Regions from separate parts of the Pseudomonas zhanjiangensis genome, predicted to be linked through region 3. Evidence: riboswitches for the same ligand, from Rfam matches in the RefSeq annotation. Region 3 holds a riboswitch; each other region holds the start of a gene.

The links. A riboswitch is a leader RNA that binds a small molecule or an ion and turns the genes downstream of it on or off. The one in region 3 is predicted to bind cobalamin.
Region 1: another riboswitch for cobalamin. It lies ahead of AB5S05_RS15440 (TonB-dependent receptor); the one in region 3 lies ahead of btuB (TonB-dependent vitamin B12 receptor).
Region 2: another riboswitch for cobalamin. It lies ahead of AB5S05_RS17010 (cobaltochelatase subunit CobN); the one in region 3 lies ahead of btuB (TonB-dependent vitamin B12 receptor).

What each region holds. Positions count from the first base shown of each region.
Region 1 is NZ_JBFTEG010000012.1:89,980-94,529, reverse strand. Features, by position in the region: gene AB5S05_RS15445 (cobalamin-binding protein) at 1-726, shown strand, start outside; gene AB5S05_RS15440 (TonB-dependent receptor) at 781-2,691, opposite strand; cobalamin riboswitch at 2,791-3,021, opposite strand; gene dxs (1-deoxy-D-xylulose-5-phosphate synthase) at 3,071-4,550, opposite strand, start outside.
Region 2 is NZ_JBFTEG010000015.1:26,635-31,184, reverse strand. Features, by position in the region: gene AB5S05_RS17010 (cobaltochelatase subunit CobN) at 1-2,775, opposite strand, end outside; cobalamin riboswitch at 2,881-3,014, opposite strand; gene AB5S05_RS17005 (DUF2970 domain-containing protein) at 3,193-3,414, shown strand; gene AB5S05_RS17000 (ABC transporter substrate-binding protein) at 3,416-4,474, opposite strand.
Region 3 is NZ_JBFTEG010000007.1:151,576-156,125, reverse strand. Features, by position in the region: gene AB5S05_RS11065 (NAD(P)/FAD-dependent oxidoreductase) at 1-554, opposite strand, end outside; gene gap (type I glyceraldehyde-3-phosphate dehydrogenase) at 696-1,694, opposite strand; cobalamin riboswitch at 1,817-2,053, shown strand; gene btuB (TonB-dependent vitamin B12 receptor) at 2,176-4,023, shown strand; gene AB5S05_RS11050 (hypothetical protein) at 4,077-4,550, shown strand, end outside.

The DNA of each region.
Region 1 (4,550 bases), on a different contig from region 3:
CTGGCACCTTCGCTCAGCGAGATCGTCCTGGAGTTGGAAGCGGCCGACCTGCTGGTCGGAATGCTCGACGGCGGCGAGCGCCCGCCGGCCTTGGCCGAAGTGCCTTCGGTGGGCCGCTACGGCCAGCTGGAAATGGAAAGCCTGCTCAGGCTGCAGCCCGACCTGGTGCTGCTCTGGCCGGACAGCATTGGCCCGGCCCAGCGCCAGCAGCTGCTCGACTTCGGTATCCCTTTGCTGATCGTCGAGCCCCGCGACCTGGCGACTCTGGCCGAGCAGTTCGCCGAGATCGGCAGGCGCATCGGGCGCGCCGAGCAGGGCCGGCAATTGCGCCAGCGCTTCGGTACGCGTCTGCACGGGCTCGCCACGCGCTATCGGCGCGAACGGCCGTTGCGGGTGTTCTACCAGATCTGGGACAAGCCGCTGTACACCATCGGCGGCCGCCAGATCATCAGCGATGCCCTGCGCGTCTGCGGCGCCGAGAACGTATTCGCCGACCTCAGCCTGCCGGCACCCCAGGTCAGCATCGAGGCGGTGTTGCAGCGCGACCCCGAGGTGATACTCGCAGGCTCGGGCGCCCAGCTGGATATCTGGAAGCACTGGCCCGACCTGGCGGCGGTGCGCCTCGATCAGCTGTGGGCGGTGCCGGACAAGGGCCTGGAGCGCCCCAGCTTCCAGATGCTGGATGCCACCGAGCAACTCTGCGAACGGTTGGCCGCAGCGCAGTAGCACCCTGAACGACAAGGCCCCGCCAATGCGGGGCCTTGTCGTTGGCGGCAGCTGTTAGAAGCGGTAGCCGACGCTCAACTGAACGTCTTCCTCGGTCGCTGGATAGAGGCCCTTGTTGCCGGGCAGGAAACTCGCATAGGACGCATAGCTGTCGTAGCGCTTGCCGGTCAGGTTGTTGATTCGCAGCCTGGCGCTGAGTTGTTGAAAGTCGTAGGTCAGGCCGACGTTGAACAGCGTGTAGCCGCCTTCGCGTGGCATCACATGGCCGTCGTCGCCGGCCAGAAAACGTGGCCCTGTGTAGTTGGCTTCGAGGTAACCGGCCAAGCCCTGCAGCAATAGATAGTTAAGCTTGAGGGCGGCGGTATGCCGGGCTACCCAAGGAACATCGTTGTCTTCGAAGGCCCCGGCGCGATAGCGGGCGTCGGTGAAGCTGTACTGGCCACCGAGGCTCAGGCGGTCAGTGAGCTGACGCTGCGCCTCTAGCAGCACGCCGTCGCGACGAGTCTCATCCAGATTGATGGTGACGAAATTCACCGGGTCGAAGATCAGCTCGTTGTCCAGGTCCAGACGGTACAGGCTTAGCTGATAGCGCTGAATGCTGTCCTGCCATTCGATGCCGCCTTCCCAAGACTGGCCGGTCTGGGGAGCCAGGAAGTCGACGCCGGGCAGCGTGAAGGCGTTGTCTTCTACGTTGGCGAAGCGCAGCACGTCCTCGCGCTTGAGAAACAGGCGAGTCTGCGCATTGGCCTGCCAGCTCAAACCCAGGCTGTTGCTGTCCTCGCGGTCACTGTGTTTGCGGCCGGCTACCTTGTTGTGATCCTTCGCCTCGCTGGTGCGGTAGCCCAGGGTCAGGGTGAGATCGTTGCCCAGCGGCTGGCTGAGCTGGCTATACCAGTCGCGCAGGGTCTGCCGCGAGCGGGTGTCGCCGAATATGGAGCTGAGTTCGTAGTCGCTGACGATCTGGTCATGACCGAGAAGCCATTCGCTGCGACCCAGGGAGGTATTCCAGTGCCCGGTCAGGCGTGGGCTCAGGCTCTCGACACGGTTGCCCTGGACGAACGGCGTGGCGAACAATGCGCCCACTCCATCGGTGTCACGGTGGCTGTAGTCGATATCGGCAGTCCAGTTACTGCCGAGGTTTTGCTGGATCGCGACGCGGTGCACCTGGGTCTTGCTGTCGTTGAAGTCCTGCGGGCTCCCCGCGGCCTTGCGGTCGGCGCGGCGCTGCGCCAGGGTCAGACTGCCCGGATAGCGCAGTTCGTCGTCGATGCTCTGGTATTCATACAGGGCCCAGCCCTCGTCATGGTCGTGGCGCAGGCGGCCGAAGGCGTTGCTGTAGCTGGCGTTGTTGTTGTCGCGGTAGCCGTCGGCATGTCGCGCTTCCCCGCTGCCATAAACGGAAAAGCCGGCGCCCAGAACCCGGTTGAAGTGGCCGCGATAGGCTTCCAGGTCATGGCTGCCGCGGCTGGTCTCCACGTAGGCCTCATTCTCGCTGGGGCGGCGGGTGATGATATTGATCACCCCGCCAACCGCCTGATCGCCGTAGAGCACCGTGCCGGCGCCGCGGATGATCTCGATGCGCTCGATATTGGCCAAAGGTACGCTATTGAGATCTGGGCCACTCTGGTTGGAGTTGTTCAGGCGCCGACCGTCGACCAGTACCAGGGTATTGTTGATCGCATTTTCGCCGAATCCACGCAGGCTGATGGCGACCCGATTGCCGTCCCCGAGCGTGTCGAGGATCTGCAGGCCGGCCTGGGTGCGCAGCACCTCCACCAGGCTGCTCGCGGCGCTGGTTTCGATCTGTTTGCGGTCGATGACCGCGATGCTGGCCGGCGCCGGCTGTTGCAGCGGGGTGCCGCGGGTGATCACCAGCGGTGGCGTCTGGTAGGGATCATTGGCATCGGCGGCCAAGGCCAGGCCTGGGGTCAGGGCCACGGCCAGGGCAAGAGGGGATAGCTTCATCGATAAGTCCTCAAAAGGAAGAATTCTTTTGAGGAGGGCAGGGACAAGCACGGGCAAGCGATGGGCAGCCAGCGCTTGACGGTGATGCCCTCCGCAACACCTGTCAAATGTGCCGAGGCAGGTCTACGGGCTGCCGACTGGCCCTTTCCCGCCTTCCCAGGCGAACCCAGTGGCGTATCGGGAAAGGCTACGTGCGAGTGCTGAGCGCTCGCACGCCGTCGGTTACCGTTGCGGGGGCAGCGCAGGCCTTGTCGCTGTTCGAGACAGCGGCGCACCTGCTTCCCTTTTCACGCGGCTAGTGTGGCCGCGACCTCGGACAAGCAAAACGCCGCTACCTTAGGTGGCGGCGGCGGGTAAAGCAATGCAGCCTGTCGGCTGCTCAGTCCTGCAATCCGGCCAGGCGCTCGCGCACGCTGGCCTCGATGCCGGCGGCGTCCAGGCCGCACTCGGCGAGCATCTGCGCCGGCTTGGCGTGCTCGACGTAGCTGTCCGGCAGGCCGAGGTGAAGCATCGGCTTGAGGATGTTCTCGCGGGCGAGGAACTCGCTGACCGCGGAGCCAGCGCCGCCCATGATGCTGTTTTCCTCGATGGTCACCAGCAGCCCGTGGTCGGCGGCCAGTTGCCTCACCAGGGCCTCGTCCAGCGGCTTGACGAAACGCATGTCGGCGACCGTGGCGTTCAGCGTCTCGGCCACTTGCAGCGCCTCGGCCAGTTGCACGCCGAATACTAGCAGAGCGACGCCCTGGCCCTGGCGGCGGAGCACGCCCTTGCCGATCTCCAGGGGGAGCAGGCCGGGCTCGATGCTGGCGTTGGGGCCGCTGCCGCGCGGGTAGCGCACCGCGGCAGGGCCGTCGAACAGGTGGCCGGTGGTGAGCATGCGGCGCAGCTCGTTCTCATCGCTCGGCGTCATCACCAGCATGCCGGGGATGCAGCGCAGGTAGGACAGGTCGAAGCTGCCGGCGTGGGTTGGGCCGTCCTCGCCGACCAGGCCGGCGCGGTCGATGGCGAACAGCACGTCGAGATTCTGCACCGCCACGTCGTGGATCAGCTGGTCGTAGGCGCGCTGGAGGAAGGTCGAGTAGATCGCCACCACCGGCTTGACGCCGTCGCAGGCCATGCCCGCGGCCAGGGTCACCGCGTGCTGCTCGGCGATGGCCACGTCGAAGTAGCGCTCGGGGAAGCGCTCGCTGAAGGCCACCAGGTCCGAGCCTTCCTTCATCGCCGGGGTAATACCGACCAGGCGCGGGTCCTGCGCGGCCATGTCGCACAGCCACTGGCCGAACACATTGGAGTACTTGGGGCCGCCGGTCTTCTTCGGCGCGACCTCGGCCTTGATCGGCTCGAGCTTGGTGATCGCGTGGTAGCCGATCGGGTCGATCTCGGCCGGAGCGAAGCCCTTGCCCTTCTGGGTGATCACATGGAGGAACTGCGGGCCCTCCAGGTCGCGCATGTTGCGCAAAGTCGCGAGGAGGGTGGGCAGGTCGTGGCCGTCGATCGGGCCGATGTAGTTCCAGCCCAGCTCCTCGAACAGGGTGCCGGGCACCAGCATGCCCTTGGCGTGCTCCTCGACCTTGCGCGCGATCTCCCAGGCGCCGGGCAGGCGCGACAGCACCTTCTTGCTGCCCTCGCGCATGCTCGCGTAGGAGCGGCTGGAGATTATCTTGGCCAGGTAGTTGGACAGGCCGCCGACATTCTTGGAGATCGACATGTCGTTGTCGTTGAGGATCACCAGCATGTTGGCGTTGACGTCAGAGGCGTGATTGAGCGCCTCGAAGGCCATGCCGGCGGTCAGCGCGCCGTCGCCGATCACCGCCACCGCCTTGCGCCGCGAGCCTTGCAGGCGGGCGGCGATGGCCATG
Region 2 (4,550 bases), on a different contig from region 3:
CTCGGGCAACTCGCGCAAGCGTGCCTGATCGGCCATCTCGCGGCCGATCCGGTAGCCGATGCGACTCGGCAGCAGGCTGCTGTCGAGGGCGTGGAAATTGCGCCCGGTGGGCAGCGCTTCGGGCGTGCGGATCGGGTCGTTGCCCTTGCCTGGCGCCACGTAGCGCCCGGCGAGGGCGTTGAGCAAGGCGCTCATCTCCGCGGCCGGCGAATCGACCAGGGCCTGGCGGAAGGCCGCCTTGTCCGGTCCCATCGACTGCATCAGGGTATCGATCGCCGCCGCCGTCCAGGGCTTGCCGAACACGTGCAGGCCCATGGGCATGAAGCGTTCCTGGATATTGGTCAGGTAGTGGCCGACCTCGTGCACCAGCAGGTCGTCGTCGGCCTGCTCGAAGTCGATGCCACGCGCCTGCAGCGGCTCGGCCATGGACTCGCGCAGCTCCGGCTCTAGCCCGGAACTGCCGAGCAGGCGCTTGATCTCGGCGATGGTGGCGCGCCGCGCCGGTCCCTCGCCCTGCCCGGCGCCCGCCTCGAAGCTTTCCACCAGCTGGCGCAGCTTGAGCAGGTCGTCGTACAGCGGGGTGGCCACCAGCGGCGGGGTCAGGTGGTCGATCATCACCGCCAGGCCGCGACGCTTGGCCTGGATGCCTTCGCCGACACCATCGACGATGTACGGGTAGATGCTCGGCAGGTCGCCGACCACCTGCATCGAATAGTCCTCGTCGCTCAGGCCGGCGCGCCGGCGTGGCAGGAACTCGTAGGTGGAGTGGCGGCCCAGGTGGATCAGCGCATCGGCGCGGAAGTCGTCGCGCAGCCAGTGATAGAAGGCCAGGTACTGGTGCGGCGGCGGGAACACCAGGTTGGCGTGCAGCAGCTCCTGGTCCAGTTCCCAGCCCCGTGGCGGTTGCGGGCCGACGAACACCTTGCCGAACTGCACGCCCGGCAGCAGCAGCTGATCGCCCTGCACCATGACATAGCCGGGCGCCTCGCCCCAGCCGCGCAGGCCCTCGATGCCGGTGGCCGCCAGCGCCTCGACCAGCGCCTCGGCGGCGGCCCAGTCGACCGCCTCCGGCGCCTCGAGGGCGCCCCGGTAGAGGTCTTCCAGCTGCGCCAGCAGGTCCAGCGCGCGTTGCCGCGTCGGGTGCACCACGCCGTCGAGCACATGGTGCAGTTCGCTGGCGCCGTTGGCGAAGATTCCTTCGGCCAATTGCAGGCGGTCGCCCAGCAGGGCACGGCGCATCTGCGCATGCCAGTAGCCCAGCGGCCCCTGCTCCATCTCCGCCTGCAGCGCCGCCGGCAGGGTCTGGAACCACTGGCGGTAGGCCGCGCCGCTGAGGGTCTGGACATTTCTGGCCATGGCGGCCAGGGCGTCGCCCTGCTCCGGCAGGTTCACGCCCTTTTCCTGGAGCAGATCGAGCAGCGCCGCCGGCGACGCCGGTAGCGGCCCGGTGTCGTAGCCCTCGGCCTTGAGGCGCTGAAGTATCTCGAACAGCGACTGCGGCACGTCCAGGTTGTCGGCACCGATGTTGTGCCGCCCGGGCGGATGGTTGTAGTAGATGATCGCCAGGCGCTTGTCGGCGTTGGCCTTGGCCTGCAGCGCCTGCCAGCGAGCCAGGCGGCGGACGAAGGCATCGATCTGCGCGGTCAGCGGGGTGCTCAGGCCGAAGCGGATGCCCGACAGCGGATCCAGCTGCTGATCCTGCCAGGCGGCCAGGACCATGGCCTGGCTGCTGCCCTGCAGCTCCGGCATGGCCAGCTGGTAGTGCACCTTGTCCCGCGCCAGGCCGTCGCTGGACAGCTGCCAGCCAGTCTCGTCGCGGTCATCCAGGCGCAGGCCCTTGAGCACCGGCACGTTGAGCTGGCCGAACAGCTCGGTGACCGTTTCGCGCCCTTCGCCGCCGCCGATCACGAAGTCCTGCAGGGCGACCAGCGCCACCAGCGGCGGGTGTTTGGCCTCCTGCAGCCAGCGCACCGCCGCCACCGAGCCCGGCCCCCAGTCGGCCAACAGGCTGACGCAGCTCAGGCCGCGCGCCTCGAGGCGGCGACACAGCTGGTCGTTGAGCTCCCGGTCACCGGCGCGATCGGCGCGGCCATGGTCGATCAGCGCCACCAGGCCGCTGCCGGTCAGGTCCAGATCGAGCGCCTGGCGCAGCGCCCCGTGCTGGTAGAAGCGTAGCGCCGGCCGGGCTTGTGCCGGTACGACGCTGACCGCGCCGTCCCGGCGCGCGGCCAGCCAGCCGAGCAGGCCGGCGATATTGTCGATGCCGCCGGCCTGCCAGTAGCTGCGCGCGGCAATCCAGGGCGCCTGCTGCGGATGGCGGCGCTGCTGCTCGGCGACCCAGCTGGCCAGTTCGCCTAGCGGCTTGGCCCGTCCCAATTGTTCGGCTTGCTCGCGCGTGGCGAACAACGGCTGCCCCCGACTGCGGCTGAGCCGCACAAGCCCCTGCTCGCTGTGCATGATGAACAGCTCGGCCGCGTCACTCTGTTGCAGCAAGGGCCCGAGGCGCTCGACATTGGCGCCGAACAGACCGACACCGAGCAACACCTCGCCGCCGGCCAGCCACTGGCGCACCTCGCCATCGCTCAGCTCGTCGAGCTGTTCCTGGGTGCGCGCACTGACCTGCCAGTGGCCGGCCCGGGCGCTGAACTGCGCCACGGCGCTGGCGAACTCGGCGGCGCTGTACTGCGAGACGATGGCGTTGATTTGCCCGGCGACGGCCCAGGGCGCCGCCAGCATCAGCAGCGCCAAACCCAGACCACGAATAACGGATGTCATGCCCACTCCCTTGATTGGAAACCGGTGGGCACGCATAACGGACGGAGCCCCGACGCGGCGGCATCGGGACGAGAAGGATTCCGACCGGGAAGTCGCCCACCGCGACTTGCCTAGGGAGAACGGGCTGGTGTCGGGCTCGGCCATTGCAGGCCATACCGTTGCGGGGGCAGCGTCAGCTTGGACTGACTTCCCATTTACCCCGGACCATGATCCGGGCACCTCGTCCTCCATCGACCCGACCTTGCGGCCGGGCGGGCGCCACCATACGCGCCGACTCGGGCAAGGGCAACCCTCGCAGACGCCCACAGGGCGCCGACCCACCTGGCGCGCCGGTCTTTGCCGGACCCTCGTTCAGGCGCTAGAGTTCAGGGACAGCCAGTGCGCGCTCGGCCGCGAATGGCACAACGGGAGATGGGGATGGATCGGAAGGACGACCAGGACAAGCCCTTGAGCCTCTGGGAGATGTTGCAGAGTGTCCTCGCCGCGGCCTTTGGCGTGCAGAGCGGCAAGCACCGCGCCCGCGATTTCAGTCGCGGCAAGCCCAGCCACTTCATCATCCTCGGCGTGATCTTCACCCTGGTGTTCGTGCTGATGATCTTCGCCGTGGTCAAGCTGGTGCTGCACCTGGCCGGCGCCTGAGCTACTGCAGCAGCGGCTTGAGCGAAAAGCCGTAGTCGGTGATCCGCGGTCGGTATACCGCACTGAACGTGCGAAAATCCAGGCCGTAGCCCGGCACCTTGATGCGTTTGCCCAGGCGTGCCGATTGCTTCGCATCGAGCAGCCTGAACAGCGGCGCCACCCGGTCCTTGCCCCCTCGCGCCGCGAAGTCCTGGCCGGCGTGGTAGTCGTGCAGCATGACCATCGCCCAGCCGCCCAGGGTGAAGTGCCCGCCGACCAGCACGCACAGCTGACCGGAGATGCGTGCCTGCAACACCTCCTCCGAGTTGTTCAGGGCAGAAAAGCTCAGGTCCTTGCCCGGCACCCGGCCCAGCTCACGGGCGGCGCGCATCGCGCCAAAGGCCATCTCGTCATTGGCCGACCACACCAGGCGTACCTGCGGGTAGCGTTGCAGCAGCTGCTGCGCCTGTTCGTAGGCGCGTTGCCGTGCCCATTGGCCATGCACCAGTTGCTCCAGCTTGATCTCTGGGTGCTCGGCCAGCGCGCGCTGCAAGCCCTGCTCGCGCAAGCTGGCCGAGGGCGTATGGCGCACGCCGGAAAACGCCAGCATCGACGCGGGCTGTCCTGCCCGCTTGGCAATCAGGGCCTTGGCCATCAGGTAGCCGGCCTCTTCGTCGTTGGGCACCAGGCTGCCGATCCAGTTGCGGTAACGTTCACGGGTGCCGCCGACGATCTGCTGCTGCTCCGGCGTCAGGGTGCTATGCAGGGAAAACAGCTTGATCCGGCTGCCAGCGAACAGGCGGAGCAATTCGGGACCGACATACTCTTCATTGACGAACAGCAGGTAGTCCGGTGGCTGCGGGCTCTCCAGCAGCTTTCGCGCATTGCCCAGCAGGCGCTTGGCGTCCCGCTCGCCATAGATGACCTGCAGCTGCATGCCCAGGTCATCGGCGGCCGCCTGCATGAATTCGCTGTAGGTGACCCAGAATGGCTCGGTGGAATAACCGGGGTTGAGAAACACCGCCGAAGGCGCCGTCCCGGCGGCGGCCGGCTGCCTCTCGCGAGCGGCATGCGCCTGCAAGGCCGCCGCACAACTCAACACCAGCGTGATGATGCCGATCAGATGCCTGATCACCCCAACCCCCTATTGCCCGCAC
Region 3 (4,550 bases):
TGCAGCACCTTGCGCCCCAGGTGCTTGGGGTCCTTGATCTGGCTGTACAGCTTGCCGTCGGAGAAGGTGCCGGCGCCGCCCTCGCCGAACTGCACGTTGGACTCGGGGTTGAGCACGTTCTTGCGCCACAGGCCCCAGGTGTCCTTGGTGCGCTGGCGCACCTCCTTGCCGCGCTCCAGCACGATCGGGCGCAGGCCAGCCTGGGCCAGGATCAGCGCGGCGAAGATGCCGCAGGGGCCGAAGCCGACCACGATCGGCCGTTCGTCCAGCGGCTGGCTGGCCTGGCCGACCGGCTTGTAGCGGGTGTCCGGGGCCGGGCCGACATGTTTGTCGTCGCGGAACTTGGCCAGCAGCGCCGCCTCGTCGCGCACATTGAAGTCGATGGTGTAGATGAACTGCAGCTCGCTGGATTTCTTGCGCGCATCGTAGCTGCGCTTGAACAGGCTGAAGTCGAGCAGCTCGGCGTCGGCGATGCCCAGGCGCTGGAGCAGGGCGGGGCGCAGGGCCTCTTCGGGGTGGTCGAGGGGCAGTTTCAGTTCGGTGACGCGCAGCATGAGGACATCCAGGATCAGGGCCGGAGGCAACCCGGCAGCTTGAGGGAAGGCGGCGATTATAGGCGGGTTCGGCCCCCTCGGGGGCACCGCGCGGCATTTACCGAGCGGCGCCGGGGCGCATCGCGTGCCCCTTGGATGGCGTCAGGGCTTGAGCCAGGCCAGCAGCACATCGAGCATGCGGTTGGCGAAGGCCCACTCGTTGTCGTACCAGGCCAGCACCTTGACCAGATCGCCCTGCACCCGGGTGTGGCTGAGGTCGACCACGCAGGAGGCCGGGTAGCCGTTGAAGTCGCGCGACACCAGCGGCAGTTCGTTGCACTCCATCACCCCCGCCGGCAGCTGCTGCACGCCCTGCTTGAGCGCGGCGTTGATCGCCTCGCGGCTGGCCGGGCGCTCGGCGCTGAAACTCAGGTCGAGCAGCGAGACGTTGGCCGTGGGCACCCGCACCGCCAGGCCGTCCAGGCGCCCGGCCAGTTCCGGCAGGACCAGGCCGATGGTCTTGGCCGCGCCGGTGCTGGTGGGGATAATCGACAGCGCCGCGGCGCGGGCGCGGTAGAGGTCGCCGTGGGCGTTGTCCAGCAGGTTCTGGTCGTTGGTGTAGGCGTGCACGGTGTTGATCAGGCCCTGGCGGATGCCCACCGCCTGGTGCAGCACCTTGGCCAGCGGCGCCAGGCAGTTGGTGGTGCAGGAGCCGTTGGAGACGATCTGCTGGTTGCCCAGGAGTTGCTGGTTGACCCCGTAGACCACGGTCATGTCGGCGCTTTCCAGCGGGTGCGAGAGCAGCACCCGCGACGCACCGGCGGTCAGGTGCTGCTCGACCTGTGCGCGGTTCTTCAGCTTGCCGGTGCATTCCAGGACCAGGTCGACGCCGAGACTGTCCCAGGGCAGTTCGACCGCCTCCGGCTCGCGCAGCAGGTGAATGGACTGATCGTTGACCTGCATCGAGTCCTCGTGCAGGCCGATGTGGCCGGGAAAGCGGCCGAAGGTCGAATCGAAACAGGTCAGGTGGACCAGGGTGACCGGATCGCAGAGGTCGTTGATTGCCACCAGGTGCAGTCTCTGTTCCAGCTTGCGCTCGACCAGTGCGCGCAGCAGCGCCCGACCGATACGCCCGTAGCCGTTGATTGCGATACGCAGCATAGACACCTCCCATGTGCTGTCCTGCCTTCAGCTTAGGTGAGCGAGGCCTGCTTGCCGCAGCAATCTGCCCGCGGCGCCGGGCGATGAGGAAGTCGATTGACGCCCGCGCGCGCGATCTCTACCCTGCGCGGCTTGCAACAGGTGCCCCCAACGCAGTGCGTTCGAGGGGTGAAACAGGGAAGTCGGTGCGCTTGGCGATTCACGCCAGCAATTCCGACGCTGCCCCCGCAACGGTAGACGAGTCAAACCAGCGCTTTTCAACCACTGTGCGTTCGCACGGGAAGGTGCGCTTGGTCGGCAGCTGAACATTCAGCTTGCCACTCGTAAGCCCGGAGACCGGCCTGTCGCAGTCCATGGCATCGCGGAGGGCGTTGTCTGGCGGGTGGACTGCGCCGTCCCTGCAGCTTGCCCGTCCATTGTTCTCCGTATGCCTTACCCAGCCAGAGTCGCGCGGGTGAGCGCGACGGAGCATACGACGATAATGAGCAATTCCCTCCTGCGGCCTGCCGCGCTGACCCTGTCCGCCATCGCCGCGATTTCCCCGGCACATGCCGCCGAACCCATCCGCCTCAGCGACCAGCTGGTGACCGCCACCCGTACCGCGCAGACCGCCGAGCAGAGCCTGGCGGCGGTGACCGTATTCGACCGCGCCGCCATCGAGCGCAGCCAGGCGACCTCCGTGCCCGAACTGCTCAAGCGGGTGCCGGGCGTGTCCCTGACCAACAACGGCGGACCCGGCAAGAACACCTCGCTGTTCATGCGTGGCAGCGAATCCGACCATGTACTGGTACTGGTCGATGGCATCAAGATCGGCTCGGTCAGCTCCGGCGGCGCGGCCCTGGCCGATCTGCCACTGGAGCTGATCGAGCGGATCGAGGTGGTGCGCGGCCCGCGTTCCAGCCTGTACGGCTCCGAGGCCATCGGCGGGGTGATCCAGCTCTTCACCCGCAAGGGCACGGGTACGGGGATCAAGCCGTTTTTCTCCGCAGGCGTTGGCACCCACGACAGCTACAGCGGCAGCGCCGGAGTCTCCGCCGGCGATGAGCGGGGCTGGTACAGTCTGGGCCTCAGCGGCCTGGATACCGACGGTATCAACGTCAAGTCGGCCGCCACCAGCGGGTACGAAGACGATGCCGACGGCTACCGCAACCTTTCCGCGACCCTGAGCGCCGGCTACCGCTTCGACAACGGCCTGGAGCTGGACGCCAACCTGCTGCAGGCCAAGGGGCATAACGACTTCGACCAGGTCAACAGCAAGCGCACCAAGGGCTTTCGCGCCAACGCCGATGTGCAGTCGCGGGTAATAGGCACCCGCGCCCGTTTCGCCCCGCTCGACCCCTGGCAGGTCACCCTGCAGGTCGGCCGCAGCGAGGACAAGTTCGACAGCTACCTGGATGGCGGTTTCGACTCGCGTTTCGACAGCCGCCGCGACAGTGCCAGCTGGCAGAACGACCTGAGCCTGGCACCCGGCCACACCCTCACCCTGGGCGTCGACTACTTGCATGACGAGGTCAACAGCAGCAAGAGCTACGCCGAGGACTCGCGCGACAACAAGGGCGGCTTCGTCCAGTACCTCGGCGAAGCGGGCAAGCACGACTGGCAGCTGTCGCTGCGCCGCGACAACAACCAGCAGTTCGGCCACCACGACACCGGCAACATAGGTTACGGCTACGCCCTGAGCGACTGGCTGCGCGCGACACTCAGCTACGGTACGGCGTTCAAGGCGCCGACCTTCAACGAGCTGTACTACCCCAACTACGGCAACCCGGATCTGGACGCGGAGACCTCCAAGAGCCTGGAGGCCGGTCTGGCCGGCCAGCACGCCTGGGGGCGCTGGGCGGTCAACGCCTTTCGCACCCGCATCGATGACCTGATCGCCTACGACGCCAGCCTCAAGGCCCCGGCCAACGTCGCCGAGGCGCGCATCCGCGGCGTCGAACTGGTCCTCGCCAGCCAGTTGCTCGGCTGGGACTGGAACGCCAACTACACCTTGATGGAGCCGGAGAACCGCTCCAGTGGGGCCAACGATGGCAACGAGCTGACGCGCCGGGCCAAGCAGCTGTTCAACCTCGACCTGGACCGCCGCCTCGGTGACTTCAGCGTCGGCGCCAGCCTGCACGCCGAAGGCCAGCGCTACGACGACCTGGCCAACACCCGAGAACTGTCCGGCTACGCCACCGTCGATCTGCGCGGCGAATACCGCATCGACCCCGAATGGCGCCTGCAGACCCGCATCGCCAACCTGCTGGACGCCGACTACGAGACCGCCCAGGGCTACAACCAGCCCGGCCAGGCGCTCTATCTGACGGTGCGCTACCAGGCCCTCTGACCCACCCGGCGCCGGCGGGGCCATCCCGCGGCGCCCAACCCAGGAGAACCACCATGCTCAAGCTGTCCCCCCGCGTGCAACTGCTGATCGGCCTCGCGCTGATGGCGCTGCTGGCCATGACCCGTGGCCATCACTTCGCCTCGGTCAACCTGCCCAGCGCCTCCTGGGCGGTGTTCTTCCTCGCCGGCGTGCTGCTGACGCCGCGCTGGGTATTTCCGGCGTTGTTCGTCGAGGCCTCGCTGCTGGACTTCGCCGCGATCGAGTGGGCCGGGGTAAGCGACTGGTGCATGTCGCCGGCCTACTGGCTGCTGGTCCCGGCCTATGGCTCGCTGTGGCTGGGCGGGCGCCTGTACGCCGGCTGGCACCGTGACAACCTGTCGAGCCTGGCGCTGCTGGTGGCGACCGTTTCGCTCAGCGCCTTGGTCGCCTACCTGCTGTCTGGCGGTGGCTTCCTGTACTTCTCCGGGCGCTATCCGGAGCCGAGCCTGGCCCTGCTGGCCGAGCGCATCGCCCTCTACTACCCGCGC